DNA from 3 places in the Pseudomonas sp. NFACC43 genome. Region 2 is predicted to be linked to each of the others. Evidence: predicted binding sites of a transcription regulator. Region 2 holds the regulator's gene; each other region holds the start of a gene.

Region 1 (10,241 bases), on a different contig from region 2:
AACGCGACAGGGAAATCAGCGAGCCGTAATCCGTGTATTTATAGTGCGGCAGCGCTTTGCCTTCGATCCGCAGTTTCAGGGATTTGGCCAGCAGTGAAGCCTGCTGGTGCGCAGCCTGGGCGCGAGGCGGCACGTTGCGATCCGAGCCCGGTTGCGGACAGGCGGCGCAATCGCCGAAGGCGAAAATGTTCTCGTCACGGGTGGTCTGCAGGGTCGGCAGAACCAGCAATTGATTGATCCGGTTGGTTTCCAGTCCGTCGATTTCCTTGAGGAACTCCGGGGCGCGGATCCCGGCGGCCCAGACCTTCAGGCTCGCATTGATCACTTTGCCGTCGACGGTGACCAGGCTGTCGGCCGTGACCTGGCCGACGGCGGCGTTGGTCATGACATTGACGCCGAGTTTCTCCAGGGTCTTGTGCACGGGCCCGCCGATGCGCTCGGGCAGTGCTGGCAACACCCTTGGCCCGGCCTCGATCAGGGTGATATGCATGTTTTCCGGCTTGATCCTATCCAGGCCATAGGCCGCGAGTTCATGGGCCGCATTGTGCAGCTCGGCGGCCAGTTCGACGCCGGTGGCCCCGGCTCCGACGATGGCGACGCTGATTCGCTCTTCCGTGTCGGTCTGGCCGGCGTGGGCGCGCAGGTAATGATTGAGCAACTGCTGGTGGAAGCGCTCGGCCTGTTTGCGGGTGTCGAGGAACAGGCAATGTTGCGCCGCACCCTCGGTGCCGAAGTCATTGGTAGTGCTGCCGACCGCAATCACCAGGGTGTCATAGCTCAGTTCGCGGGCCGGCAGCAGTTCCAGGCCGGCCTCGTCGTAGGTGGCGGCCAGTTGGATACGCTTGCGTTCGCGGTCCAGGGCACTCATGCGCCCTAGCTGGAACTGGAAGTGGTTCCATTTCGCCTGGGCGACGTAGTTGAGTTCGTCTTCGGAAGAGTTCAGAGAGCCGGCCGCCACTTCGTGCAGCAGCGGCTTCCAGATGTGGGTCAGGTTCGCGTCGACCAGCATTACACTGGCCGTGCCACGCTTGCCCAGAGTCTTACCCAGGCGGGTAGCCAACTCCAGACCGCCGGCTCCGCCGCCAACGATGACAATACGATGGGTCATGGGGATATCTCGCAAGGCTAAAGGAAATCGGTGCCGTTACCCGAGCGAGCGCCGGTGTCGTATCCCTCGATACCAGGCTGCTCATAGCGTCAGGTAACTGATCAATCGGCTCAACAGGCCCAGGCCGATGGTCACGGCCAGTACCACCACCAGGAGCATCCACGGCCGGAAGGGCCGGCGCTCGACTCGGTGCTGGGACAGTTGCAGGTACTCTTCGACATGCTTCTGGTCTTCGGGGTTCAGGCGGCTGGTCATAAAGGCCTCGTCAGGTAGACGTTGCAGAACGGGTAGACGTTACAGGAGCGCCGGTCGTCCAGGCGAATGGACGGGTTGTAACATCCCTGTGGTGCCGACACCACGGTTGTGTGCGGCGCCGGCGTGTTTTCACAGGCTGATCCCGACATCGAAGACGATGCTGCGTCCCAGGTTGCTGCGCAGGAAGTCCGGTGCGTCGGGATGGGCGAACAGCACCCGGGCGAAGGTCGGCCCCACCAGCGATAACGAGCGCCAGCCCTGGCGCAGATATTCGGTGGGTGGCGGGAAATGGCTGTTGAGGTCCAGCACTTCGCGCTTGAGGCTGGCGAAGGCGATGATGTCCAGCTCCCCCAGGTCCATGCCTCGTTCGGTGTAGTTGTGGGCTTTCTTGCGCAGGGTGGGCGCCAGTCGCAGCAGGAATTCGTTGGCCGGGATCCGCCGGGGCTTGGCCTCGCGGCGCACCAGTTGGCTGAGGGAAAAAGCGCTGCGGCGGCGTTGCAGCTCATCGCGCCATTCGTCATTGAGGCGACGGCCTTCGTCGAGGACAAAAAACACCTCGAAGTTCGCATCGCGAAACAAGACGTCCGGTGGTTCCCCGGCGGGGGCGAACTCATCGGCGCGATAGGGCACGTTCAACCCTTGCAGCAGCCGTTGGCAGACCCAACGCTCACGCTCCCATTTGCGGGCATTGGAGAGAAAGGCGTTGGCTTGCTCGGCCGCGATGGTGAGCAGGCGTAAATAATCGGAGTCATCCATGAGCCCAAGCTTAGCGTTCAATTGCGACAAGCTGGAAGCCTTGCGTTGATTAATACGCGTCGGCCGGGGTGTAGACTGCCGGCTTGAATTCGAAGGCGATGACGGAGTCTGTGATGCCAGGGCAAGCGAAAGGAGGAGTCCCATGATCGGTGCCGAGCTGCTCTCTTCGCAGACCCTCACGGCGGGTTGGCTGATCTATGTGCCGGTGCTCGCCTGGGCGGTCTGGCGCGCGCCCTGGGTCGAGCTGTTCACCGACAGTCGACGCCAGCATCTGCTGTTCGGGACGGTGCTCGCGTTGTTCATGTTGTGGCTGGTGCGCCGGGATTTCGAGACCGGCGTGTCGTATCACTTCATCGGCATGACCGCCGTGACGCTGCTGCTGGACTGGCCCCTGGCGATCCTCGGCGGCTTTCTGGCCCAGCTGGCGCTGGTCCTGCTCGGGCGCCAGGACATGGTGGCGGTGGGCGTCAACGGTATGCTGCTGGTCCTGCTGCCGGTGTGGGTCACCGAATGCTGCGCGATTCTGGTGGAGCGAGCCCAGCCACGCAACCTGTTCGTATACATATTCTGTTCGGGGTTCCTGGCCGCTGCGCTGTCGGCGCTGCTGTGCCTGCTGCTGGGGCTCGGTCTGCTGTGGTATGACGGTGTATTCGCCATGCCTTACTGGCTGAGCGACTTTGTCGGCTATCTCTGGCTGGTCATTTTCCCCGAGGCCTTCATCAACGGCATGGTGATCAGTGCGCTGGTGGTGTTCAGCCCCGAATGGCTGGAGACATTCAACCGCACGCGGTATCTGTCGGCTCCCTGGAAGGACAACGACAAGCCTTGATTCACATCAAGGCTGCGCGGGCGAGCGCCCGGCATGCTCTGCAAAAATTTCGGGAGCACAACCATGAGTGTTTATGAGTGGGCGAGACAGGAGATCAGGCGCAGCCAGGACGCGGCCATGGAAATAGGCTTCGATCCGGGACTGAGCCTGCGGGCCTTGCTCAGTGCGGTGGTGCAGCAGAGCAAGGCCGTGCGCAGTGTCGAGGACCTGGCCGACGAATTGGGTTTCCTGGCGGAAAACCTCGACGACAGCCAGGACTACGGTTTCATGCGCCCTTAATGATGTGAGCGGGGGTTGAAGTCTTCGCTGAACAACTCGTCCTCGGCCTCAGGGCTGACCGGAATCTTGTGTTCCTCCGACGCCCAGGCGCCCAGGTCGATCAGTTTGCAGCGATCGGAGCAGAAGGGCCGGAATTTGCTCTCCGGGCTCCATTCGACGGGGGCGCCACAGGTCGGGCAATCAACGGTTGGGTTCTGGCTCATGACTGGCCTCCACGCAAGGTAAGGTAAAAATGATGCAGGCGTTCGACCTCGCTGTGCAGCCAGGCGAGGTCGCGGTCGTTGACCACCACGTCGTCCGCATGGCTCAGGCGATCCTGACGGCTTGACTGTGCCTTGAGGATGGCCTGGACCTGTTGTTCGCTGGTCTGGTCGCGCTGCAAGGTACGTTCGATCTGCATTCGTTCCGGAGCATCGATCACCAGGATGCGCTGGGTCATGGCGTACTGTCCCGACTCGATCAGCAGTGGCGAGACCAGGATCGCATAGGGCGATTGTGCCAGTGCCAGATGATGGGCGATTTCGTCGGCGATCAACGGATGCAGCAATGCCTCGAGCCAGCGACGCTCCTCGGCATTTTCAAAGATGAGTTTTCGCAGCGCCCCTCGATCGAGGCTGCCGTCGGCCTGCACCACGCCAGGGCCGAAATGCCTGGCGATTTGCGCCAGGGCCGGGCGTCCGGGTTCGACGACCCAGCGTGCGGCGTGATCGGCGTCGACCACGTGCACGCCCAGGTCGATGAAGTGCTGGGCCGCCGCGCTTTTACCGCTGCCGATACCGCCGGTCAGGCCGAGAATCCAGGGTTTTTCCACAGGGGTATTCATTAGAAACCGACAGACTGCCAATAGAAGTCGGTTATTTGACCACCCCAGAGCAGCGCAATCCAGCCGGCAATGGCCAGATAAGGCCCAAAGGGGATTTGCGTCGACGCCGGAGCGTCACGCATGCGCAGTACAACCACGCCGACGACTGCGCCTACCAGGGACGACAGCAGCAGCGTCAACGGCAGGATCTGCCAGCCGCCCCAGGCGCCCAGCATCGCCAATAGCTTGAAATCCCCATAGCCCATGCCTTCCTTGCCGGTGATCAGCTTGAACGCCCAGAACACCGACCACAGCGCCAGATAGCCGGCCACAGCGCCCCACATGGCCTCGTTCAGCGAAGCGAACAATCCAAAGCTGTTGACGATCAGGCCCAGCCACAACAAAGGCAGTACCAGCGTATCGGGCAGCAATTGGTGCTCGGCATCGATCAGGCTCATGCCCAGCAGGCCCCAGCTCAGGACCATCACCATTGCCGCCTGCCAGCCGAAGCCGAAATGCCAGGCGACGAACGCCGATAACACCCCACAGGCCAGTTCAGTCAGGGGGTAGCGCCTGCCGATGGGAGTGGCGCAACTGGAACAGCGGCCGCGCAGCGCCAGGTAGCTCAACACCGGGATATTTTCCCAGGCCCGGATGCGGTGGCCGCAATGGGGGCACTGGGAATGGGGCAGTATCAGGTTATAGGCCGGGCCGGGCGTTTCGGCGGGCAGGCCCAGCAAGTCATGGGCCTGCAGTCGCCATTCCCGGCTCAGCATCCTGGGCAGGCGCCACACCAGGACATTGAGAAAGCTGCCGACGATCAGCCCGAGCAATAACGCCGTCAGCACGAAGGCCAGGGGATAAAGCGCGAAGAATTCGGTCAGGGGCATGTCAGATCGCAGAGCCGAGTTGAAAGATGGGCAGGTACATGGCAACCACCAGGCCGCCGACGACCACCCCCAGTACCACCATGATGAACGGCTCCATCAGGCTGGTGAGATTGTCCACCAGATTGTCCACTTCGGCCTCATAAAAACTCGCCACCTTGTCCAGCATATCGTCCAGCGCGCCGGACTCCTCGCCGATGGCGGTCATCTGGATCGCCAGGTTCGGAAAGATGCCTGACGCGCGCATGGAGAAATTCAGCTGCATGCCCGTCGAGACATCCTGTCGGATGCGTTGCACCGCTCGTTTGAATACCACGTTGCCGGTAGCGCCGGACACCGAATCCAGCGCTTCCACCAGCGGCACGCCGGCGGCGAAGGTGGTGGAAAGCGTGCGGGCGAAGCGGGCCACGGCGGATTTGTACATCAGGGCACCGATCAGCGGCAGCTTGAGCAGCCACTTGTCGCGCCAGTCACGAAAGCCCTGGGAGCGCTTGAGGGCATATCTCACCCCGAAAAAACCGCCGACCAGCGCACCCAGCAGCAGCCACCACCATTGCTGCATGAACTCCGACAGGCCAATGACCATCACCGTGAACCCCGGCAGCTCCGCGCCGAACCCGGCGAACACCGATTCGAACTGCGGCACCACCTTGACCAGCAGGATGCCCGTGACCACCGCCGCAACCAGTATCACGGCTGTCGGGTAGGTCATGGCCTTCTTGATCTTGGCCTTGAGGGCCTCGCTCTTTTCCTTGTAGGTGGCGACCCGGTCCAGCAAGGTATCCAGGGCGCCAGCCTGTTCCCCGGCGTCCACCAGGTTGCAATACAGCTCGTCGAAGTACTGCGGGCATTTGCGCAACGACGCGGCGAAGCTGTTACCGGCTGCGACTTCCTGCTTTACCTCGTCGATCAGCTTGCGCATGTTGGCGTTGTCGAAGCCTTCGCCGATGATGTCGAAGGCCTGGAGCAGGGGCACGCCGGCCTTGAGCATCGTTGCCATCTGACGTGTGAAGAGGGCGATATCCAGGGGCTTGATGCGCTTGCCCTTGCTGAATATCGAGGTGGACTTCTTGCGCACCCTGTCCGGGTTGATCCCTTGCTTGCGCAACTGTGCCTTGACCAGCGCCGGGCTCTGGCCGGTCAGCTCGCCGGACATTTTCGTGCCCTTGCGGTCCTTGCCTTCCCAAGTGTAGGTATCGGTTTTTACTGCCTTGACCGCCATGCTCAGTCCTTGGTGACCCGGTTGATTTCTTCGAGGCTGGTCACGCCTTGCATCACTTTGAGCAGCCCGGAGGCGCGCAGGTCGTTGAAGCCGTCCTTGCGCATCTGCAGGTCGATTTCCAGCGAGTTGCCCTCGGCCATGATCAGGCGTTGCAGCTCGGGAGTGTTCTTGACCACTTCGTAAATCCCCACGCGGCCCTTGTAGCCGTTGTTGCACTGTTCGCAACCGACCGGCTCATAGATCGTGAACGAGCCGATGCGTTCCCGAGGGAAACCTTCCTTGAGCAGGGTTTCCTCTGGAATCTCGATGGCCTTCTTGCAATGAGTGCACAACTTGCGCGCCAGTCGCTGGGCGATGATCAGGTGCACGGCCGTGGCGATGTTGAAGCCGGGAATGCCCATGTTCTGCAGGCGGATGAGGGTTTCGGCGGCGCTGTTGGTGTGCAGTGTGGACAGCACCATGTGCCCGGTCTGCGCAGCCTTGATGGCGATCTCGGCCGTTTCCAGGTCGCGGATCTCGCCAACCATGATCACGTCCGGGTCCTGGCGCAGGAATGAGCGCAGGGCTTGTGCGAAGTCCAGCCCCTGGCGCGGGTTCACGTTGACCTGGTTGATCCCCTCCATGTTGATTTCAACCGGGTCTTCGGCGGTGGAAATATTGATGTCCACCGTATTGAGGATGTTCAACCCCGTATACAGCGAGACGGTCTTGCCCGAGCCGGTCGGCCCGGTCACCAGGATCAGCCCTTGGGGTTGCTTGAGCGCCGCCAGGTACAGTTCTTTCTGGTCCGGCTCATAGCCCAGGGCGTCGATGCCCATTTGCGCGCTGGAGGGGTCGAGGATCCGGATCACCACCTTTTCGCCCCAGAGGGTTGGCAGGGTGTTGACCCTGAAATCGATGGACTTGGTCTTCGACAGTCGCATTTTCAGCCGCCCGTCCTGGGGTTTGCGCCGTTCGGAAATATCCAGGTTCGCCATGACCTTCAGGCGCGCCGCGATGCGGGTCGCCAACTGGATAGGCGGCTTGGCCACTTCCCGCAACATGCCATCGGTGCGCACCCGTACCCGGTAGGATTTTTCATAGGGCTCGAAATGCAGGTCGGATGAGCCGCCCTTGATCGCATCCAGCAGCATCTTGTTGACGAAGCGCACCACCGGCGCATCGTCGGCGTCCAGCCCGGCGATAGTGTCCTGCTTGCGGTCGTCGCCTGATTCGATGTCGAGGCCGTCGAGGTCGACATCGCCCATGCCCTCCAGCCCCGTGGTACTGGACTCGAAGAATTTCTCGATGGCATCGCTGAGCTTGTCGTCCTCCACCAGGATGGCTTCAGTGGTCAGGCCTGTGCTGAACTGGATGTCGTTGATGGCCTGGTGATTGGTGGGGTCGGAAATGCCCACGAACAGCTTGTTGCCGCGTCGCCACAATGGCAGCGCGTGATGCTGGCGTACCAGCTTTTCGCTGACCAGCCCCGTGGGCTGGATGTCCTTGTCGAGGCTGTTGAGGTCCAGCAGGGCGACACCGAAATGTTCCGAGGCGATCTCGGCAACACGGCGGCTCTGGACCAGTTTGTTCTGCACCAGATAACTGACCAGGGGGATGCGATTGCGCTGGGCCTGCTGGTGCGCCTGTTGGGCATTTTGCTCGGTGATCAGTTCGGCCAGTACCAGTTGCTTGGTCAGTCCACTGAGGGCGATGTCAGTCATGGGGATCCCGGATACGGCAATTCATGACCTATAGCCTAGTCAAGCCTCGACGCCCTACCAGCGGGGCGGGGTGACAAAAAATGTCAGATAGTGCGGTTGTTGGGGTAGGCCGTAGTGCTTTGACGGGCTGCAAGGCCTTGCCCGCGCGGCTCGGGGCGGTTGGCATGTGCCGTGCAATGACTGCTCCAACCATGAGATTTCGCCTCATGTATGGAGATGTCTATGAACAAGCAGAATGGCTTTACGCTGATCGAGCTGCTGATCGTCGTGGCGATCATCGGCATTCTGGCGACCTTTGCGTTGCCGCAATATTCCAAATACCAGGCGCGAGCCAAGGTGACCGCGGGCCTGGCGGAGATCACCGCATTGAAAGTGCCGTTCGAAGACACGATCAACTCGGGTACCAACCCGACCCTCGAGCTTATCGGCGGGACGGCAACCACCAGTAACTGCACCACCACTGCCTCGGGTGTTGCCTCTACAGGGGTCGGCACCATCGGCTGCACGATCCTCAATGCACCGGGCCCGGTGGTGGGCAAGACGATCACGCTGAGTCGTTCGGGAACCGGCGTATGGACCTGTGCCACCACGGCTGAACAGGAATACGCTCCCAAGGGCTGCACCGGTGCTGCCGCTGCAGGTAGTTGAGGCATACAGGTTGATCTGACCGGCCCCGCTTTTAGCGGGGTTTTTTGCGTGTAGGAAATGCCCGGCAATTCAGTGGCTTAAGTCGTCGTAAAAAAACCGCAACTTGCATGTACAAAATCGGAGGGTCATGCATTTTGCATGATTCTGCAAATCGCCGTTTCGCTTAACTCATTGATTTAAAAGAAATTATTTGAATTTCTAAAACTGGCACAGCCTTCGCACTACTCCTGACAACCCTGCCGGAATGCATTACCCCGGCAGTTTCTGAGAAAAACAGGAGTTACTCGTATGAAGAAGTTCGCTATCACTGCCGCTGCAGCCACCGCACTGACCCTGACCATGGCTAGCGCTTTCGCCGAGACCACTCAAGCAACTCAGGCTCCAATGATGCTGGCTGCGGGCGAAGTGACAGAGGCCAAGGAAGCCACCTCCGATACCTGGATCACCACCAAGGTCAAGGCTGACCTGGTCACCGAAAAAGGTATTCCAGGCACCGATATCAAAGTAGAAACCAACAAAGGCGTCGTGTCCCTGTCTTCCACTGTTGCCGTGACCGAGGCTCAGAAAGACACAGCAGTAGCAATCGCCAAGAAAATCAAAGGCGTCAAGGCTGTATCGGCTGATGGCCTGAAGGCCGAATAAGGCCAAGACTTCTCCGCCTGAACCGGGAGAAGGCACGGCAAGCGGGCCTAGTCATACGTTTGCCGTTGCTTAGGGTTCATGCGAAAGGCCACATGGATGTGGCCGTCCCAGGCCCTCGGCGTTTGCCGGGGGCCTGTCTATTTTGGGCAGGGTGTTGATCGATCAGATGGGCTAGCGCCCGCGTTTGCTGGTGATCTGCACCAGGCGATTGCCTTCGAAGCGCAGGTACTGATACATGCCGCTGTTGGGGCCGTAAGTCCATTCCTCTACCGGATATTCTTCGCGGCGATTGACACTGCGCTTGTAGCCCAGGTCGTCTCGAGCCGTGGGTTGTCCGCATTTGTGCAGCACTTCACTGGAACGATCGCCAACGCTGATCAGCTGGCTGCCGCAGCGCAACGTGTCGGCCGCCAACGCCGGGCCGGCAACCAGCAGCAATCCCAGGGAGAGCCATTGGAAGCGGTTCATGTTATTCGGCATCCAGGTGCATGGGGGTGATCACGCGTCCATCGCTTTCGGCTTGGCCGAGGGTCGCGTCGATGAAATACACCCGTTCGTCAGCCAGTTGGCCCTTGTCCACCAGGAAGTCCTTGATGCTGCTGGCTCTCTCCTGCCCCAGTTCACGCAGCAGAACGTCACTGCCGCTCCAGAACTTGATGACCCCTTCACGCAGCTTCTCGATACGAGCCTTTTTATCCAGTTGCGACCATTCGGCCGGTGGCTGGGTCTTGAGGCGGGTGCGGTAGATGCCTTCCAGCAGCGGGGCCTTCTCGTCCTCCGGTACCTGCAGCAACAAAGCCTTGGCCGGGACCTTGTCGCCCCTGCGTTGCAGCATCTTGTAGTAGTTGTACTGGTATTCGCGTTCCAGGCGCTGGGCGGCGAGTAACGGGCCGTCGCTACTTTCGGCGGCGGTGCCTTCGATTTCCAGGCGCAGTTCGGGACGTTTGCCCAGGGCTTCGGACAGCTTGAGCAGTACGCCCTGGTTCTCCTGGCTCAGCTCGCTGGAGCCCGGTGCGAACGACACGCTGCCCAGGTCTTGCGAGCCGCCTCCGGCCACTAGCCCACCGATGAGCTTGAACGGTGCCTGGGCCGCTCGTACCACCAGGTTGC
Region 2 (10,241 bases):
TCCGCATCCAGGCCGACGACGCCCAGCTGGACGACAAGAATGGCGTGGCCACCTACAAGGGTGACGTGATCATTACCCAGGGTTCGATGAAGGTGACCGGCAATACCGTGACCATCACCCGCACCCAGTCCGGGGATATCGACGTGGTGACCTCGGTGGGCAACCTGGCCTATTTCGAACAGCTGCAGACCGCGGGCGACACCAAGCCTGTCCAGGGCTACGGCGTGACCATCCAGTACCATGCCTCCCAGGACCGCGTCGTGCTGATCGACCGAGCCAAGGTCATCGACAAGGATGGCAACACCACCCAGGGCGAAAAGATCGTCTACGACACGAACAAGAAACTCGCCAGCGCGGGTCGCGCCACCGGTAACAAGGTGACCGAGCAGCGCCCACGGATCGACATGGTCATCCAGCCGAAAAAGAAAACCGAGCAGAAGGCCCAGTAATGGCAACTCTGAAAGCTCAGCACCTGGCCAAGAGCTACAAGGGCCGCCAGGTCGTGCGTGATGTCAGCCTGTCCATCGATAGCGGGCAGATCGTCGGCCTGCTTGGCCCCAACGGCGCAGGCAAGACCACCTGCTTCTACATGATCGTCGGCCTGGTCCAGGCCGATCAGGGCCGCGTACTGATCGACGACCTGGACGTCAGCCACCAGCCCATGCATGGTCGGGCGAAAGCCGGCATCGGCTATCTGCCGCAGGAAGCGTCGATCTTCCGCAAGCTGTCGGTCGCCGACAACATCATGGCGATCCTCGAGACCCGCAAGGACCTCGACAAGGCAGGCCGCCGCCAGGAGCTGGAGAGCCTGTTGCAGGAATTCCACATCAGCCACATCCGCGACAACCTGGGCATGAGCCTGTCCGGTGGCGAACGACGCCGGGTGGAAATCGCCCGCGCCCTGGCCACCTCACCGAAATTCATCCTGCTCGACGAACCGTTCGCCGGCGTGGACCCGATTTCGGTAGGCGACATCAAACAGATCATCCACCACCTCAAGGCCAAGGGGATCGGCGTACTGATCACCGACCACAACGTGCGCGAGACCCTGGACATCTGTGAAACCGCCTACATCGTCAATGATGGGCAGCTGATCGCCGAAGGCGACGCTACCACCATCCTGGCCAACGAACTGGTCAAGGAAGTGTATCTGGGTCATGAGTTCCGCTTGTAAGCACAAGGTGCCTGGCAAATTGGCCCGGCACCGCTAATTTTATTGCTAGGCAAACACTTCAGTTTCAGGCATATAATTTGCTTAAGGTTTGGCGCTCCGGCGCCATGTAGTGGATGGCGCATGTGCGCCGGCGAATAAGGTGTTAAGCCCCTGCCATGAAACCATCGCTAGTCTTGAGAATGGGCCAGCAGCTGACGATGACACCGCAGCTGCAACAGGCCATCCGCCTGCTCCAATTGTCGACCCTGGACCTGCAACAGGAAATCCAGGAGGCCCTGGAGTCCAATCCGATGCTCGAACGCCAGGAAGAAGGCGACGACTTCGATAACTCCGACCCACTGGCCGACAACGTCGAACAGAAAACCAGTACCGAGATCCAGGAACCGTCCTATCAGGAGGAGTCCGCCCCCACGGTGGATAACCTGGAGGATGGCGAATGGAACGAACGCATCCCCAACGACCTCCCCGTGGACACGGCCTGGGAAGATGTCTACCAGACCAGCGCCAGCAGCCTGCCCAGCAGCGATGACGACGAGTGGGACTTCACCACCCGTACGTCCGCCGGCGAGAGCCTGCAAAGCCATCTCTTGTGGCAGCTGAACCTGGCGCCGATGTCCGATACCGATCGCCTGATCGCGGTGACCCTGATCGACTGCATCAACAACCAGGGTTACCTGGACGAGACCCTCGAAGAAATCCTCGAGGCCTTCGACCCCGAGCTGGACATCGAGCTGGATGAGATCGAAGCCGTTCTGCATCGCATCCAGCAGTTCGAACCGGCCGGCATCGGCGCCCGCAACCTGGGCGAATGCCTGTTGCTGCAGCTGCGTCAGTTGCCCGCCAAGACCCCTTGGCTGGCCGAAGCCAAGCGACTGGTCAGCGACTACATCGACTTGCTGGGCGGCCGTGACTACAGCCAGTTGATGCGGCGCATGAAACTCAAGGAAGATGAACTGCGCCAGGTGATCGAACTGGTCCAGAGCCTGAACCCGCGTCCAGGCTCGCAGATCGAGACTACCGAGCCAGAATACGTAGTCCCCGACGTGATCGTGCGCAAGCACAACGATCGCTGGCTGGTGGAGCTGAACCAGGAAGCGGTCCCCAAGCTGCGGGTCAATGCCCAGTACGCCGGATTCGTGAGGCGCGCCGACACCAGCGCCGACAACACCTTCATGCGCAACCAGTTGCAGGAGGCGCGCTGGTTCATCAAGAGCCTGCAGAGCCGCAACGAGACCCTGATGAAGGTTGCCACCCAGATCGTCGAACATCAGCGCGGTTTCCTGGACTACGGCGACGAAGCGATGAAGCCGTTGGTCCTGCATGACATCGCCGAGGCGGTGGGCATGCACGAATCGACGATTTCCCGGGTGACCACCCAGAAATTCATGCATACCCCACGGGGTATCTATGAACTGAAATACTTTTTCTCCAGCCACGTCAGCACCTCCGAAGGCGGCGAATGCTCGTCCACGGCCATCCGCGCGATCATCAAGAAACTGGTGGCAGCGGAAAATCAGAAAAAGCCGTTGAGTGACAGCAAGATCGCTGGTTTACTGGAGGCACAAGGCATTCAGGTGGCCCGCCGTACCGTCGCCAAATACCGTGAATCCCTCGGGATCGCGCCTTCGAGCGAACGCAAGCGGTTGATGTAACAGGCCACGCCACAGCGTTCCAGTGGCAGGCATTTCTGCCTGCCGCTTTATGCACTGGCAACGAAGGAGAAGCTGTATGCAAGTCAACATCAGTGGACACCAACTGGAAGTGACCAAGCCTCTGCGCGAGTACGTCGAGCTCAAGCTCAAGAAACTCGAAGGGCATTTCGACAAGATCACCAACGTGCAAGTCATCATGACGGTCGAGAAGCTTCTGCAGAAAATCGAAGCCACGCTGCATATCCCCGGCGGAGAAGTCGTTGCCAACGCGTCGCATGACGACATGTATGCCGCGATTGACCTGCTGACCGACAAGCTGGATCGCCAACTCAAAAAGCATAAGGAAAAGACCCAGAGCCTCCTCCAGGGCGCAACCGGTCGTTAATCCCCCCAATCCATGATCCGACTAGAAACCATCCTGACCCCCGGCCGTTCCCAGGTGAACGCGCCGGGTGGCAGTAAAAAGAAAGCCCTCGAACAAATTGCCAACCTGATCCACCGTGAAGTCGGGGATCTGGAAATGCAGGACGTCTTCGAGGCCCTGGTTGCCCGTGAGAAACTCGGTTCCACCGGTTTCGGCAACGGCATCGCCATTCCCCACTGCCGCCTCAAGGGTTGTACCGCACCGATCAGTGCGCTGTTGCACCTTGAAGCCCCCATCGATTTCGACGCCATCGACGGCGCACCGGTCGACCTGCTGTTCGTGCTGCTGGTCCCGGAAGCCGCCACAGACGCGCACCTCGAACTGCTGCGCCAGATCGCCAGCATGCTGGACCGCAAGGAAGTGCGTGACAAACTGCGCAGCGCACCGAGCAACGAAGCCTTGTATCAGGTTGTCCTGGACGAACAGAACGGTCATTGAACATGCGCCTGATCATCGTCAGTGGCCGTTCCGGCTCCGGTAAAAGCACAGCCCTCAACGTGCTCGAAGACAATGGCTACTACTGCATCGACAACCTGCCGGCCGGGCTGCTGCCGGAGCTGGCCGAGCGGGCCCTGATCCATACCGAGCTGGCGCAGCCGCTGGTGGCGGTCTCCATCGATGCACGCAACCTGCCCAGCCACCTGTCGCGTTTCCCTGAGCTGCTCGAGGAAGTTCGCAACAAGCACATCCAGTGCGACGTGCTGTACCTGGACGCCGATGAAGAAACGTTGCTCAAGCGCTTTTCCGAAACCCGTCGGCGCCACCCACTGAGCAATGCCAATCGCTCCCTGGCCGAAGCCATCCACGACGAAAGCCAGTTGCTGGGGCCGATCGCCGACCTGGCGGACCTGAAGGTCAACACCACGCACCTGAACCTGTATCAGTTGCATGACACCATCAAGCTGCGCCTGCTGAACCAGCCCGAGCCGGGCACGGCGTTTTTGCTCGAGTCGTTCGGGTTCAAGCGCGGCATGCCGGTGGACGCCGACCTGGTATTCGATGTGCGCTGCCTGCCCAATCCCTACTGGAAACCGGAACTGCGCGAGCAGTCCGGGCTGGACCAGCCGGTGATCGACTACCTGGCCGCCCAGCCGGATGTCGAGGACATGTTCCAGGACATCTCTGCCTACCTGCTTAAGTGGCTGCCCCGCTTCGCCGCGAGCAATCGCGCCTATGTGACCATCGCCATCGGCTGCACCGGTGGTCATCATCGTTCCGTCTACCTGACCGAGCGCCTGGGTCGTCTCCTGCAACCCACCCTGAAGAATGTCCAGGTTCGCCACCGCGACCTCAGCTAAAGGATTCACATCGCGATGCCTGCTCAGGAAATTGAAATCATTAATAAATTGGGTTTGCATGCCCGCGCGTCAGCGAAATTCGTGGGTGTCGCGGGTAAGTTTCCAGATACCACGATCAGGGTCGGGCGCACGCCAGAGTCAACTGTCGATGGCAAGAGCATCATGGCGATGATGATGCTGGCTGCGGGCAAAGGCACCAGGATCCATCTGAGCACGGAAGGTGAACAGGCCCAGGAAGCGATGGATGCGCTGGTTGCCCTGATCAACAACTACTTCGACGAAGGGGAATAGTCCCCCCTATGGTGAGGGATCCGCTGGTGAGTGGATTTAGCGAATCGTCGCACTGCCCCGCCAGGTTGCGAAGCAGCCCCCAAAAAGAGCTCAGTCGACCTGATGCTCGGCGGTGACAGATATCAGGACTGCTTCGCAGCCCAGCGGGGATAAATCGCCTCGCCACCGATTGATTCCGGCCGCCACTGATTGATCCCTGCCCCACCTACCTGCCCCGCAGGTTCCCCCTGTCACGCCAACGCCGTATCCAGCACCATCATCAGGCAAAACCCCACCAACAATCCCAGGCTCGCCAGTTTCTCGTGACCATTGCGACGGGATTCGGGAATGACTTCGTGGGTCACCACCAGCAGCATCGCCCCTGCCGCCAACGCCAGGCCCAGGGGCAAGAGCATCTCGGCCAGGCTCACCAACCAGGCGCACAGTAGCGCGAACACCGGCTCGACCAGCCCAGACGCCGCGCCAATCAGGAACGCCTTGACCCGCGACATGCCCGCCGTGGCCAGCACCAGCGCGATCACCAGTCCTTCGGGGACATCCTGCAAGGCGATCCCCATCGCCAGGCTGTCGGCATCGGGCATGCCGCCCCCGGCCGACACGCCCACCGCCATGCCTTCTGGAATGTTGTGGGCAATGATGGCGAACACGAACAACCAGATCCGCGGCGCGATGATCGGACGTCCTGGCGCTGCCACCAGCCTCTCGGGGCTGGCCGAGACCTTGCGGTCCACCAGGTACAGCCCTAACGCCCCCGACAGAATGCCAAAGCAGATAAGGCCACTGGCGGCCCAAGGCGTGAACCCCAATTGCTCCGCTGCGGCAATGCCCGGCACGATCAGCGAAAACGCCGTGGCAGCGAGCATCACCCCGGCACCGAAGCCCAGCAGCGAATCGCTCACGGCCCGGGGCATACGCCGGATGACCAGCACCGGCACGGCCCCGAGCGCGGTGCCCAAGGCACAGAGTCCGCCGCCTTGAAGGGCTCGCAGCAACCTGGCCTCCAGGTCCAGCCACGCCAGGCCCTGGGCCGCCAGCAACGTCATCCCGGCCAACAACAGCAATGACCCCAAGGCATAGCGGAACATCCGTCCGCTTCCAATCGCCAGTGTTTGAGTATCCATAGTCAGCCTTGGAGGGGGTTCATGAAGGACTCGATGCCAGCGCCGCCTGATAGCGCCGGGCGACTTCAGGCCAGTTGATCACGTTGTAGAAAGCGTTGATGTATTCCGGCCGACGGTTCTGGTACAGCAGGTAGTACGCGTGCTCCCACACGTCCAGGCCCAGGATCGGCGTATTGCCGTTCATCAGCGGGCTGTCCTGGTTGGCGCTGCTTTCCACCACCAGGGCCTTCTGCGGGGTCACGCTCAGCCAGGCCCAGCCGCTGCCGAAGCGGCTCAGCGCAGCCTTGGTGAACGCTTCCTTGAATCGCTCCAGGCCCCCCAGCTGTGTCTCGATCGCTGCGCCAAGCGCACCGTCCGGTTGACCGCCACCCTCTGGGGACATCACTTCCCAGAACAGGGAATGGTTGGCATGGCCACCGCCCTGATTGATCACCGCCGCCCGCAGGTTCTGCGGCAACTGCTCCACGCTGGCCAGCAGTTTTTCGATGGGCCATTGGGCGTACTCGCTGCCCTCCACCGCGGCGTTGAGGTTATTGATATAGGTCTGGTGGTGTTTCGTGTAGTGGATCTCCATGGTTTTCGCATCGATGTGCGGCTCCAGGGCATCGTAGGCGTAAGGCAGCGCAGGCAAGGTAAAAGCCATTTTCAATGAACTCCATAATGAAGAGGGGCATTGCGGTGCAAGAGTGATGTGTCTTTGCTTTGGAGCAACCGTTGGGTGCGGGGGTACTCGCCATGTTCACTGATGAAACCCAGCAGTTCGACATAAGTCCTGTGGCTCTGGCGCATCGCGGCCGCACGCAGCGCTGTCGGCATGCGCTCGTCCTGCAGGGTCTGCAGCAACCGTTGATGGATGGCGCACAAGTATTCGGCGCTTTCCTCTGGCTGGTTCAGGCGCAGGTGCAAGTCCGCCAGGTTGTGGTGGGAGACGACGCAGGCGGCCACGGCCTCGTCGGCGTCAGGCCAGCGCTCATACAGCACCTGCGCCAGGGCCAGGGCTTGCAGGTAGGCTTCGCGGGCATCCACCAGTTCGCCCAGCATGAAATGACGATTGGCTCGTTCGATCGTGCGTTTCCAGTGCTCCATGATGAGTCCTCCACACAGGGATCGGAATTACACACCGCCCGCCGTGAGCTTCTCGGGGTCCAGCAAGACCTCCAGTTCGCTACGCGACAGGTCGGTGTGTTCCAGGGCGACATCGATGACCGGGCGGCTTTGTTGATAAGCCGTCTTGGCGATTTGCGCGGCTTTCTGGTAACCGATGATCGGATTCAATGCTGTAACCAGGATCGGGTTGCGCGACAACGCCTCCTTGAGCCTGGCCTCGTTGACCTTGAAGGTGGCAATGGCCTTGTCCGCCAGCAACCGGCTGACATTGGCCATCAAGGCGATGCTGCTCAGCAGGTTCTGAGCGATGATCGGCAACATCACATTCAGTTCGAAGTTGCCCGACTGGCCGGCCACGGTGATCACCGTGTCGTTGCCGATCACCTGGGTCGCGACCATCGCGGTGGCTTCCGCAATCACCGGGTTGACCTTGCCGGGCATGATAGAGGAGCCCAGCTGCAAGCCCTCCAGTTCGATCTCGCCCAGGCCAGCCAGGGGCCCGGAATTCATCCAGCGCAAGTCGTTGGCGATTTTCATCAACGACACCGCCGTGGTCTTGAGTTGCCCGGAAACCGCCACCGCGGTGTCCTGGGAACCGATCAGGGCGAACAGGTTCTTGCCAGGAGTGAATTGCACCTGGGTCAGCAAGGTCAGCTGCTGGCTGAACAGCTCGGCGAAGCGAGGGTGGGCATTGACCCCGGTCCCCACCGCAGTGCCCCCCTGGGCCAGGGCCTGCAGGCTTGGCAGCAGGTCCTGCAGATGGCCGATATTGGCTTTCAACTGCTGCGCCCATCCCTCCAGCACCTGGCTCAGGCGGACCGGCATCGCATCCATCAGGTGGGTGCGACCGGTCTTGATGAACGGATGAACCGCCACCGCCTTGCGCTCGATCACCTGGACAAGATGTGTCAGCGCCGGCAACAACTGCTCATGCAAGGCCAGTGCGGCGCTGACATGAATGCAGGTGGGAATGATGTCGTTACTGCTCTGCCCGCAGTTGACGTGGTCGTTAGGATTGACCGTCTCTCCCAGCAGCCGGCTGGCGAGGGTGGCGATCACTTCGTTGGCGTTCATGTTGGAACTGGTGCCGGAGCCGGTCTGGAAGATATCCACCGGGAAGTGATCCATGAAATGACCTTCGAGCAACCCTTGGGCCGCATCGACGATGGCTTTGCCCTGGGCCGCGCTGATCTGTCCCAGCTCCACGTTGGCCCGGGCGGCGGCGGCCTTGGCCAGGATCAGTGCGCGAATGAACGCCGCCGGCATGCGCTGGCCACTGATGGGGAAGTTATCCACGGCACGCTGGGTCTGCGCGCCGTACAGGGCATCTGCCGGGACATGGAGCTCGCCCATGCTGTCGCGTTCGATACGGGTATTACTCATCGGGAAATCCTTGTACCGGTTCATTGAGAGAGAGGGAGGGTGCCAGGACACAGGTCGCCAGCGCCCAGGCATGGCTCTGCCAACGCCTCAGGCGACATTGGCAGAGTGATTGGCGTTCGAGATCGCGCAATGGCCGCCAGGCCTGGTCAAGACAGAGCGCCCGCCAGTGCCAGGGCAGCGCGATATCCGAGGCGGTGTCGAGCAGCAAGCGAAAGGCCGTTTCGCCGATCATCCATGGCGAAGTGGCGGTACAACAGGCCAGATAGCGCCCCTCAGCCAGGTAATGCTCAATCAACCGCGGTTCGTCCGGGTTCATCGCGCAACGGATCTGGCGACTCATCCAGCGCCAGCTTTCAAGGTAAGGCTGTTCGTGCAAGGCAGGACTCATGACCGGGGCTCAATCGGCAAATGAGATTCATTATTAGATGATAATAAGAAGCAACACAAGTCTGGAAAGGAACAGATTGTGCCATCGGGAGCCCATGTCCTTGGGCCAGATAGGGTCAAGCGGACACAAAAAAAGGCGCGTCACCCGCTAGGATGACGCGCCGTCCTTATTGCGATGGCAGGTCAGCTGCCCGCCACCGTCATCCGTTCGATCAGCACGGAACCGGTGCGGATGTTGCTGCGCAGTTCCAGGTCGTTCCCCACGGCGAGGATCTGCTTGAACATGTCGCGCATGTTGCCGGCGATGGTCACTTCCTGGACCGGGAACTGGATCTCGCCATTTTCGACCCAGAACCCCGCCGCCCCCCGGGAGTAATCCCCAGTCACCATGTTCAGGCCGTGGCCCATCAGTTCGGTCACCAGCAACCCACGTCCCATGCGGCGCAGCAAGGCCGCCTGGTCCTCTTCGCCATGGCTGACGAACAGGTTGTGCACGCCACCGGCATTGGCGGTACTCGGCATACCGAGCTTACGGCCCGAATAGGTGCCCAGGATGTAGGACACCAGCTCGCCCTTCTCCACGAACGGCTTGGCATAGGTCGCCAGCCCATCGCCGTCGAAGGCCGAACTGCCCATGGCTCGCATCAGGTGCGGCCGCTCATCGATCGTCATCCATTCCGGAAACAGTTTCTGCCCCAGCGCGCCTTCGAGGAACGAAGACTTGCGATACAGATTGCCGCCGGACACTGCCGACAGGAAACTGCCGAACAGCCCACCGGCCAGTTCGGCGGCAAACAGCACCGGCACTTCGCAGGTCGGCACCGGCCGCGCGCCCAGGCGGCTGGCCGCCCGCTGTGCGGCTTTCTGGCCGATGCTCACCGGGTCCGCCAGCAGGTTGCCCTGACGGTTCACGTCGTACCAGTAGTCGCGCTGCATCTGCCCGTCGGCCTCGGCAATCATCACGCAGCTGAGGCTGTGACGGGTCGAGGCGTAGCCACCAATGAATCCGTGACTGTTGCCGTAGACCCGGCAGCCCTGGTGGGTATTGAGCGTCGTACCGTCGGCGTTCCGGATCCGGCTGTCGGCATCGAACGCCGCCGCCTCGCAGCGCAACGCCTGTTCGATGGCCTGCTCGGGCGTGATATCCCAGGCGTGAAACAGGTCGAAATCAGGTTGTTCCTTGCACATCAGCGCCGCATCGGCCAACCCCGAGGCTTCGTCTTCGGACGTGTGCCTGGCAATCGCCAGTGCCGCGGCGACGGTTTCGCGGATGGCATCAGGACCACTGGCCGAAGTGCTGGCCGAGCCCTTGCGCTGGCCCACGTACAAGGTGATACCGAAACCCTGGTCGCGGTTGAACTCGACGGTCTCCACCTCCCGCTGGCGCACCGACGTCGACAGTCC
Region 3 (10,241 bases), on a different contig from region 2:
GGCCCGGGCCAGTTGCTCGCTGATCTGGCGGACCTCGCCCATCAGCATCAGTTGCTCACCATCACTGACCAGCCGATAGACCTTAGCCGCATGGGGCCCGGTCTGTTCCACCAGTACCTGTCCACGCAACACACGGGTGCGCTGGCCAAGGTCGAGGTCGGTCTCGGCGAAGGTCCGCAGTGCCAGGGGAATGCCCAGCAGGCGCCCCCACAGCATCAGGGCGCGATGGCGTTCGGTATCGTTCATCGGCCGCAGATTGTCGGCCATCAGGGAAAACGTGCCGTGGGCCAGGCGCTCGCGATATTGTTCGGCGCGGGTCTGGTTGAGCAGGTGCAGGGCCAGTACCCCTAGCACCGCCACCAGCACCAGCGCCGCGCACATGCCGCCATAGATGCGCAGGAAAATCGAGTTCACGGCGCCGGGTCTACGCAGGCTTCGGGAACGAACAGGTAGCCTTTGCTGCGGATGGTCTTGATCAGCCGGGGATGCTCCGGATCGTCACCGATCTTGGGGCGGATCCGCGAGATTCGCACATCAATGGAGCGGTCCTGGCCGTCATAGCCGATACCGCGCAAGGCGGTGAAGATTTCTTCCCGGGACAGGATGCGCCCGGCATTGGACACCAACAGCCACAGCAGATCGAATTCGGCGCTGGTCAGTTCGATACCGCTGCCCTGCAACCAGGCCTCGCGCAAGGCACTGTCCACCACCAGCGGACCGAACTGCAGGCGCCGCGATTTCTGCGGGTTCGGCTCCACGGGCTCGCTGCGCCGCAACAGCGCCTGGATGCGTGCCAGCAACACCCGCGGGCGCACCGGCTTGCAGACATAGTCGTCCGCCCCCAGGTCCAGCCCCTGGATCTGATCGGTGTCGTCGGTACGGGCGGTGAGCATCAGGATCGGCCCGTCGTACTGCTCGCGCACCTTGCGACAGATGCTCAAGCCATCTTCGCCCGGCAGCATCAGGTCGAGGATCACAAGGTCCGGTTGCTCGGCGATGATCCGCCGCGCCGCCACCGCACCGTCGCCCTCGATGGCGACCCGCAGCCCATTGCTCTCCAGGTAGTCACGGGTCAGCTCGGCGAGACGCTGGTCATCCTCGACAATCAATACCTGCCAGGCTTCTTGTTCCACTGGGGCCTCGTCTTGCAGCGAATAGGAAGGGACGTGCACGCTTGCGTGGCGACAACGCTTGCCACAGGGCATGTATGTCCACTTATGGATCGTCGGGGCCGTCCTCTCTTTATTGTCATCCTGGACGAGGACAATCGCACCGATACATGGCCCGATTGTATAAACGGCGTCCCGCTAGAAAACAAGCGGACAAATGCGTTCGGCCGGATGGAATGGCTGTGGTATGGTCCGCGCCCGCAAAATTTTCGAACAGTTTTTCAGTGCTCGAAATTGTTGAAAAAGCGCTCGCTCCAGCAAGCTCGCGGCCTACAGAGCAGCTCCACGTTTCGCACACAAATTACGCACAGGCTTATCCACAGGTAGTACGTTGATTCATCCCCCAAAACGCATTATCTTGTAGCCCGCCACGAAAAAAACCCTACATGTAGGGGTTCAGGCCAAAAACCAAACACAAGTCGGACAGAGAATTCAAGCGCTTTTCGTGCCTCTGTCCAGCTGAAACATCGCATCCCCAAGACCCATCCGCGCCGCGCGAAGGGCAATGGCTTCAAAGGTTGAGAAAACGACCGGAACGGTACGGGTGTTGCAGTACTTAGCTGCGCCCCTTCAGTTCGGTCACGAGCCCAGGCTCGCAACCCGGAACTTCGGATGGAGGCGGCCTCCCGGCCCAGCCTCCTACTGTCCCGAAGTGGTTATGCCCGACGCCAGTCGGTTGTAGTGCTTCAGGACGGAACGGTGGGCCCCGCGAGGGAGCCCAAACAAACATAGAGAACGTGGAGACACCCATGCACACCGACACAACTCGCGAGAACCCGCAGGGCACCGCGCCGCTGGCCGCCGATTCGAGCCCGGATCTGTCTGCCACCGCGCCCGGCCAACTGCGTGTGATCAAGCGTAACGGCACTGTCGTTCCTTACACCGATGACAAGATCACCGTCGCCATCACCAAAGCGTTTCTCGCAGTTGAGGGCGGTACCGCTGCCGCCTCGTCGCGAATCCACGACACCGTGGCCCGCCTGACCGAACAGGTCACCGCGACCTTCAAGCGTCGCATGCCCTCGGGCGGCACCATCCACATCGAAGAGATCCAGGACCAGGTCGAACTGGCCCTGATGCGTGCCGGCGAGCAGAAAGTGGCCCGCGACTACGTGATCTACCGTGACTCCCGTGCCAAGGAGCGTGCCACCCGCGCGCCAGCCGACGCACCGGTCCAGGCCCACCCATCGATCCGCATCGCCCGCGCCGACGGCACGCTGGCGCCTCTGGACATGGGTCGCCTGAACACCATCGTTACCGAAGCCTGCGAAGGCCTGGAAGAAGTCGACGGCGAACTGATCCAGCGCGAAACCCTGAAGAATCTCTATGACGGCGTCGCCCTCAAGGACGTCAACACCGCCCTGGTGATGACCGCGCGGACCCTGGTGGAGCGCGAGCCGAACTACTCCTTCGTCACCGCCCGCCTGCTGATGGACACCCTGCGCGCCGAAGGCCTGAGCTTCCTGGAAGTCGCCGAGAGCGCGACCCACCATGAAATGGTCGACCTGTACGCCAAGGCGTTGCCGGCCTACATCGCCAAGGGTATCGAATACGAACTGCTGAACCCGGTCCTGGCTTCCTTCGACCTGGAAAAACTCGGCAAGGCGATCGATCACGAGCGCGACCAGCAGTTCACCTACCTGGGCCTGCAGACCCTGTACGACCGTTACTTCATCCACAAGGACGGCGTGCGTTTCGAACTGCCGCAGATCTTCTTCATGCGCGTGGCCATGGGCCTGGCGATCGAAGAGAAGCAGCGCGAAGACCGTGCCATCGAGTTCTACAACCTGCTGTCGTCCTTCGACTACATGGCCTCGACCCCGACCCTGTTCAACGCCGGTACCCTGCGGCCACAGCTGTCGAGCTGCTACCTGACCACCGTGCCGGACGACCTGTCGGGCATCTACGGCGCGATCCACGACAACGCCATGCTGTCCAAATTCGCCGGCGGCCTGGGCAACGACTGGACCCCGGTTCGCGCATTGGGCTCGTACATCAAGGGTACCAACGGCAAGTCCCAGGGCGTCGTGCCGTTCCTCAAGGTGGTCAACGACACCGCCGTGGCGGTCAACCAGGGCGGCAAGCGCAAGGGCGCGGTCTGTGCCTACCTGGAAACCTGGCACATGGACATCGAAGAGTTCATCGAGCTGCGCAAGAACACCGGTGACGACCGTCGTCGTACCCACGACATGAACACCGCCAACTGGATCCCCGACCTGTTCATGAAGCGTGTCTTCGACGACGGCAAGTGGACCCTGTTCTCGCCATCCGAAGTGCCGGACCTGCACGACCTGACCGGCAAGGCCTTCGAAGAGCGCTACGAGTACTACGAAGCCCTGACCGAGTACAACAAGATCAAGTTGTTCAAGGTCGTCCAGGCCAAGGACCTGTGGCGCAAGATGCTGTCGATGCTGTTCGAGACCGGCCACCCATGGCTGACCTTCAAGGACCCGTGCAACCTGCGCAGCCCGCAGCAGCACGTGGGCGTGGTCCACAGTTCGAACCTGTGCACCGAGATCACCCTGAACACCAACAAGGACGAGATCGCGGTCTGCAACCTGGGCTCGATCAACCTGCCGAACCACATCGTCGACGGCAAGCTGGACACCGCCAAGCTGCAGCGCACCGTGAACACCGCCGTGCGCATGCTCGACAACGTGATCGACATCAACTACTACTCGGTGCCACAGGCGAAGAACTCCAACTTCAAACACCGTCCAGTGGGCCTGGGCATCATGGGCTTCCAGGACGCGCTGTACCTGCAGCACATCCCGTATGGTTCGGACGCTGCCGTCGAGTTCGCCGACAAGTCCATGGAAGCGGTCAGCTACTACGCGATCCAGGCTTCCTGCGACCTGGCCGACGAGCGCGGTGCCTACGAGACGTTCCAGGGCTCGCTGTGGTCCAAGGGCATCCTGCCGCTGGATTCGCAACAGATCCTGATCGAGTCCCGTGGCGAGAAATACATCGACGTCGACCTGACCGAAAGCCTGGACTGGGCCCCGGTTCGTGCCCGCGTACAGAAAGGCATCCGCAACTCCAACATCATGGCCATCGCACCGACCGCCACCATCGCCAACATTACCGGCGTGTCGCAGTCGATCGAACCGACCTACCAGAACCTCTATGTGAAATCGAACCTGTCGGGCGAGTTCACCGTGATCAACCCGTACCTGGTCCGCGACCTCAAGGCCCGCGGCCTGTGGGATTCGGTGATGATCAACGACCTGAAGTACTACGACGGTTCGGTACAACAGATCGAGCGCATCCCGCAGGAGCTCAAGGAGCTCTATGCCACCGCGTTCGAAGTGGAGGCCCGTTGGATCGTCGACGCCGCCAGCCGTCGCCAGAAGTGGATCGACCAGGCTCAATCGCTGAACCTGTACATCGCCGGCGCTTCGGGCAAGAAGCTGGACGTGACCTACCGCATGGCCTGGTACCGTGGTCTGAAGACCACCTACTACCTCCGTGCCCTGGCCGCCACCAGCACCGAGAAGTCCACCATCAACACCGGTAAGCTGAACGCGGTTTCCGCTGGCGGCAACCACGGTGACGATTCGGTCCTGGCTGCTCCAGCGGGTCCGGCGCCAGTGCCAAAGGCCTGCGCGATCGATGAGCCGGATTGCGAAGCTTGCCAATAAGCTGAGCCAGTGGGCGCGTAAAAGCGCCAGCTGAAAGAAGCCCCCGATAGACCGCTGGTTTATCGGGGGTTTTCTTTTGCCTGGAAAACGACAGTACTCGTTCGCGACAGCTGCGGGCCAACCTGCATCCAGGTTCAGGGTGACACTCATTGTGGCGAGGGGATTTATCCCCTCGCCACAAAGGGAACCTGGCATGAGGACAAGCTCTGGCGGGTATGAAAAAGCCCCTCTTGCGAGGGGCTTCTTGTGCAGCCTTCAAGCCAACAGCGTCATCAAGTCATCTGAATGATGGTCTGCATGATGGTGCTCTGGGTGGAGATGGTCTTGGCGTTCGCCTGGTAGTTGCTTTGCGCCTTGATCAGCTCGACCAGTTCGTTGGTCAGGTTGACGTTGGACTCTTCCAGGGAGTTGGAGACGATCGAACCCAGGGTGCCGGTTTGCGGAGCATCGTAGCCTGGGATGCCCGAAGCGAAGGTTTCCTTCCAGCTGGTACCGCCTACTGGCTGCAGGCCTTGCTCGTTGGTGAAGCTGGCAAGGGAGATCTGGCCGATGGGCTTGGTCTGGTTGTTGCTGAAGTTGGCCAGCAATACACCGCTGCCGTCGATGGTCAGGTTGGTGATCTGGCCGGTGGCGTAACCGTTCTGGGTCGGGATCGACCGTGCGGTGTCGGCGTTGAACTGGGTGGTGTTGGCCATGGAGACCGTAATAGTCGACGAACCGGCGCCGTTCGCGGTCCACACACCGTTGGTCACGGTACCGGGCACCCAGCCTGTGAGTACCAGATCGCTGTTGATGGTCGCGGGCGGAGTGCTGACCTGGACCAGCTTGCCACTCGAATCGAAGGTCATCGTCGAAGGAACCGGAGCGTTGGGAGCGACCGGCGCGCTGCCATTCAGGTTACGACCATCGATCAGGGTATAGACGTCCCAGGTATTGGCACCCGTTTTGACCATGTACTGATCCATGGAGTGCTGGTTACCCTGAGTGTCGTAGACCGGTGTAGTGAACTGTTTCGTAAACGTGGCCGTATCGGTCGGATCGAACTCCAAGGCCGGGTTGGTCTGGTCAATCGGCGTGGCCGTCGAATTCAGGTTGATCGTCGACGAAACCAGGCTGGTGGCCTGCGGCGGCAGGTTCGAGGTGTCGATGCGCAGGTCGGTCAGGATACCGTTAAGGATCTTGCCGTTGGCGTCCACGCCATAGCCTTGCAGGCGTGCAGTGCCATCGCTGTTGGTGATGTAGCCTTCCTTGTCGGTCTTGAAGGTACCGGCACGGGTGTAGCTCAGGGAACCGTCGTTGCTCAGGACAAAGAAGCCCTGGCCCTGGATACCCATGTCCAGCACGTTGCCGGTGTTGTTCACATCACCCTGGCCGAACTGCTGGGAGACGTTGGCCAGACGCACGCCGTTGCCGACGGTCTTGGTGCCCGAACCCAGCTTGGTGGCCGAGTAGACGTCTTCGAATTCCGCGCGGGACGATTTGAAACCGGTGGTCGCGACGTTGGCGATGTTGTTGCCGGTCACGTCCAGCTGTTTGTTGGCTGCATAGAGACCGCTAAGGCCGATGTTGAAAGACATGTTGACTCCTTTTGCCGGTTAGTCGGCTCTACATACCAATAGTTTGTACTTTGGACAGGGCAATGCTGCCCAGCCCGGCCAGGTTGAGCATCAGCTCACCGCCCGTCTGGCTGATGGTCACGCTGCTGACCGTGGCCGGCAGGTTGGTGATCAGCGACGTGGCCTTGCCGTCGATGGTGGTCGAGGCCGCAAAGGTATACGTGCCCGACTCGACCGTCGTGCCGGCGTCGTTCTTGCCATCCCAGATGAACGCCGAGTTGCCGGCCTTCTGGCTGCCCAGGTCGATGGTGCGGACAGTCTTGCCGTCCTTGTCCATGATCTTGACGGTGAGGGAGGACACTGCCGCCGGTACCACCACCGTGCCGTTGAGGCTCTTGGAGGTGTCGACCACAGCCTTGTCACCGGGCGCGATCACCGAACGCCCCACCAGGGACGAAGCCTGCAGCGCCTGGGACGAGTTGTAGTTGCCGGCGATACCGCTCACGGTTTCGTTGAGCGTGGTGATACCTTCCAGGCTGCTGAACTGCGCCAATTGGGCAACGAACTCACCGTTGTCCTGGGGCTCCAGCGGGTTCTGGTTCTTCAGCTGGGTAACGAGCAACTGCAGGAACGCATCCTTGCCCAGCTCCTTGTTGCCGGTCGCTGCCTGGGTCGCGCCGCCGAGACCATCGGAGGTGTTGTTGGTCTTGACCGAGGAGTTGGCCAGAATCTCGTTGAGGCTCAAACCGCTGGTAGTGTTGGTGACGCTCATGTGACTCGCCCCTTATCACTGACCGAGGGTCAGGACCTTCTGCATCATGGTTTTGGCGGTGTTCATCATTTCGGCGTTGGTCTGGAACGAACGACTGGCGGAAATCATGTCGGCCATTTCTTCGACGACGTTGACGTTCGGGTAGTAGACATAACCCTTGGCGTCCGCGGCCGGATGGTTTGGCTCATAACGTGCTTCGAGGTTGCTCTGGTCTTCGACTACGCCAAGTACCTGTACGCCCTGGCCCGCTGCGTCCTGGTCCTGGAACAGCGAGTCGCTGCCGCCGGACTGGCCGCCCTGGAACATGGTGGCGAACACCGGGTGACGGGCACGGTAGGTCTGGTCGATGCTCGACGAGACGGTCTCGGCGTTGGCGATGTTACTGGCGACGGTGTTCAGGCGAGTGGTCTGGGCACTCATGGCACTGCCGGCAATGTTGAATACGCTGGCGATCGACATGGATTACTCTCCGCGCAGGGCCGATACCAGCCCTTTGAACTTACTGTTGAGCAAGGTGAAGCTGGCCTGGAAATTCACGGAGTTCTCCGCGTAGTTGGACTGTTCCAGTTGAGCATCCACGGTGTTCTGGTCGATCGAAGGCTGCATCGGCGTGCGATACATCAGCGACTCGTCGCCGCTGCTCAAGCCTTCGGCTTCGATATGACGGCTGTTGGTCATGTTCAAGGCGAAGTGGCCGTTCTTGGCCTTTTCGTTCTGCTCGGCGAGCACCTTGGAGAAGTCCAGGTCACGCGCCTTGTAGTTCGGGGTGTCGGCGTTGGCAATGTTATTGGCCAGGACTTCGGCACGCTGGGCGCGGAAGCTCAGGGCCTTTTCATGGATACCGAGCGCTTTATCGAAGCTGATGCTCATGTCGGAAACCTTTGGGTGACCAGAATGTACGTACGAATGGATATAGCAAGCGTCGTGCCACTTTCCAAAAGCCCATAAACCGGGGCTTTGCGGGCAGCGGCAAAGCGGCAATGCCAGAAAAGCGGCAATCGGCTTCCGCTTTTCTGCCGCTTTTCTGCCGCTTTCATCAGGCGACGCGAGTCAAGATGTGGGGGCGAGCTCGCTCCCATAGGGGGATGGCGCCGGCTGGCCGGCAAAAAAAAACGGGAGCCCCTAGGGACTCCCGTTTTTTTGACAACCCAAGCCAATCATTTCGCCTGGTAGATGATACCCGGGCTGCACTGGACCATCTGGTAATGATCCGGCAAGCCATTCAACGCTTCGGAAGCGCCGAGGAACAGGTAGCCGCCGGGCTTGAGGGTACCGTGGATACGCAGCAGGATGTCTTTCTTCACCTCGGCGGAGAAATAGATCAGCACGTTGCGGCAGAAGACCACGTCGAACTTGCCGAGGCTGGCATAGCTGTCCAGCAGGTTGAACGAGCGGAACTCCACCCGATTCTTGATCGGCGCCTTGACCACCCAGCGGCCCGGCCCCTTCGTGTCGAAATAGCGTTGCAGGCGATCCGGCGACAGGCCGCGGCCGATGGCCAGGCTGTCGTATTCGCCGGTCTTGCAGTTGTTGAGCATGGTCCCGGACAGATCGGTGGCGACGATTTGCACGCCGCCCTTCAACTGGCCGATGTTGGTCCGCTCGAATTCGTCGATGGACATCGAGATCGAATACGGCTCCTGGCCCGACGAACAGGCCGCCGACCAGATCCGCAGGCGTTGGCCCGGGCTGGCCTTGATGGCCGCCGGCAAGACCTTGCTCTTCAACACCTCGAAGGGATAGGTATCGCGAAACCACAGGGTTTCGTTGGTGGTCATGGCGTCCACCACCATTTCGCGCAAACCGCTGCGCGGTTGGGTCTGGATACGTTGCACCAGCTCACCCAACGACTTGAGGCCCTGTTGCTCCATCAATTTGTTGAGACGGCTCGACACCAGGTATTGCTTGTTTTCACCAAGCAAGATGCCACAGGCTTTTTCCAGGAAGACCCGGAACTGTTCGAAATCCAAATTACCCGTAGACAAGATACCGCCTCTTTCATTGTGTTGATTTGCCGGGCGCAAGACGCGCCCGACCTTTATTCCGCGGCCTTGATCCGGTCGACCACCCTGGAAGCCAGGTCATCGGGCCGGAACTTGGCGAGAAAATCGTCGGCGCCGACTTTCTTGACCATCGCCTGGTTGAACACCCCGGACAACGACGTATGCAGGATGATGTGCAGTTTCTGCATGCGCGGATCGCTGCGGATTTCCGACGTCAGCGTGTAGCCGTCCATCTCTGGCATTTCGATGTCGGAAATCATCATCAGGAACTCTTCTTCCGGCTTCTTACCATCGTCGACCAGGCTGCGCAGGTAGTCCAGCGCTTGCCGGCCGTCGTTCAATGCCACGACCTCGACACCGACGGTCTGCAGGCAACGGGTCACCTGCTTGCGCGCCACCGATGAGTCATCGACGGTCAGCACGCGCATCGAGATGGCCTTGTGCTGGGTTTCGGCATCCACCACGCCCACGGAGATGGTCTCCGGCGTCGGGGCCACTTCGGCGAGGATTTTCTCCACGTCGATGATTTCCACCAACTGGTTGTCGACCCGGGTCACCGCCGTCAGGTAGTGATCACGGCCCGTGCCCTTGGGCGGCGGATGGATCTCCTCCCAGTTCATGTTGACGATGCGTTCCACCGAGCGCACCAGGAAACCCTGGGTCTTGGTGTTGTACTCGGTGATGATCACAAACGGATTGCTCTGATCCAGCAGCGCACCGGCACCAGTGGCCATCGCCAGATCGAGAATCGGGATGGTCGCTCCCCGGATATTCGCCACACCGCACACGACGGGACTGGATTTTGGCATCAACGTCAGCTTGGGGCATTGCAGCACCTCACGGACCTTGAACACGTTAATCCCATACAACTGTTGGCCATCGAGACGGAACAACAACAGCTCCAGGCGATTCTGACCGACCAGCTGCGTGCGCTGGTTTACCGAATCCATCACTCCCGCCATGCCCTGACTCCTACCTAACGCTAATGTGTCCGACGCGCATTCATCACTAAACGGCACGGGGCTTGCTATTCAACCGGCATGAACGCACAAACGACATTTTCTCGACGCTTGACCACTCATTGCCGCCACTGGCTAGGT

What was found. Region 2 encodes sigma-54, which starts transcription at its own class of promoters, with help from an activator protein. Its sites were predicted from a motif close to ANTGGCATNNANNTTGCTNT; they were not measured.
Region 1: BT179_RS23200 (pilin) is a predicted target of sigma-54. The motif match lies at 8,000-8,019, and genes of this name have one in related genera.
Region 3: flgB (flagellar basal body rod protein FlgB) is a predicted target of sigma-54. The motif match lies at 8,051-8,070, and genes of this name have one in related genera.

Annotation. Positions count from the first base shown of each region.
Region 1 is NZ_FPKK01000017.1:54,527-64,767, forward strand. It holds gene BT179_RS23150 (NAD(P)/FAD-dependent oxidoreductase) at 1-1,108, opposite strand, end outside; gene BT179_RS23155 (DUF3094 domain-containing protein) at 1,190-1,363, opposite strand; gene BT179_RS23160 (DUF1780 domain-containing protein) at 1,493-2,119, opposite strand; gene BT179_RS23165 (energy-coupling factor ABC transporter permease) at 2,262-2,948, shown strand; gene BT179_RS23170 (hypothetical protein) at 3,012-3,227, shown strand; gene yacG (DNA gyrase inhibitor YacG) at 3,224-3,430, opposite strand; gene coaE (dephospho-CoA kinase) at 3,427-4,050, opposite strand; gene BT179_RS23185 (prepilin peptidase) at 4,050-4,919, opposite strand; gene BT179_RS23190 (type II secretion system F family protein) at 4,921-6,138, opposite strand; gene pilB (type IV-A pilus assembly ATPase PilB) at 6,141-7,841, opposite strand; gene BT179_RS23200 (pilin) at 8,064-8,489, shown strand; gene BT179_RS23205 (BON domain-containing protein) at 8,778-9,131, shown strand; gene BT179_RS23210 (DUF2845 domain-containing protein) at 9,303-9,599, opposite strand; gene BT179_RS23215 (DUF748 domain-containing protein) at 9,601-10,241, opposite strand, start outside.
Region 2 is NZ_FPKK01000004.1:277,069-287,309, forward strand. It holds gene lptA (lipopolysaccharide transport periplasmic protein LptA) at 1-449, shown strand, start outside; gene lptB (LPS export ABC transporter ATP-binding protein) at 449-1,174, shown strand; gene BT179_RS09975 (RNA polymerase factor sigma-54) at 1,330-2,826, shown strand; gene hpf (ribosome hibernation-promoting factor, HPF/YfiA family) at 2,903-3,211, shown strand; gene ptsN (PTS IIA-like nitrogen regulatory protein PtsN) at 3,224-3,688, shown strand; gene rapZ (RNase adapter RapZ) at 3,691-4,548, shown strand; gene BT179_RS09995 (HPr family phosphocarrier protein) at 4,564-4,839, shown strand; gene BT179_RS10000 (ZIP family metal transporter) at 5,070-5,960, opposite strand; gene BT179_RS10005 (superoxide dismutase) at 5,980-6,603, opposite strand; gene BT179_RS10010 (hypothetical protein) at 6,606-7,046, opposite strand; gene BT179_RS10015 (class II fumarate hydratase) at 7,074-8,450, opposite strand; gene BT179_RS10020 (FagA protein) at 8,443-8,838, opposite strand; gene pmbA (metalloprotease PmbA) at 9,021-10,241, opposite strand, start outside.
Region 3 is NZ_FPKK01000018.1:8,831-19,071, forward strand. It holds gene BT179_RS23415 (ATP-binding protein) at 1-414, opposite strand, end outside; gene BT179_RS23420 (response regulator) at 411-1,133, opposite strand; gene BT179_RS23425 (ribonucleoside-diphosphate reductase subunit alpha) at 1,919-4,810, shown strand; gene flgE (flagellar hook protein FlgE) at 5,083-6,387, opposite strand; gene flgD (flagellar hook assembly protein FlgD) at 6,416-7,138, opposite strand; gene flgC (flagellar basal body rod protein FlgC) at 7,154-7,597, opposite strand; gene flgB (flagellar basal body rod protein FlgB) at 7,601-8,008, opposite strand; gene cheR (protein-glutamate O-methyltransferase CheR) at 8,296-9,123, opposite strand; gene BT179_RS23455 (chemotaxis protein CheV) at 9,177-10,103, opposite strand; gene flgA (flagellar basal body P-ring formation chaperone FlgA) at 10,182-10,241, shown strand, end outside.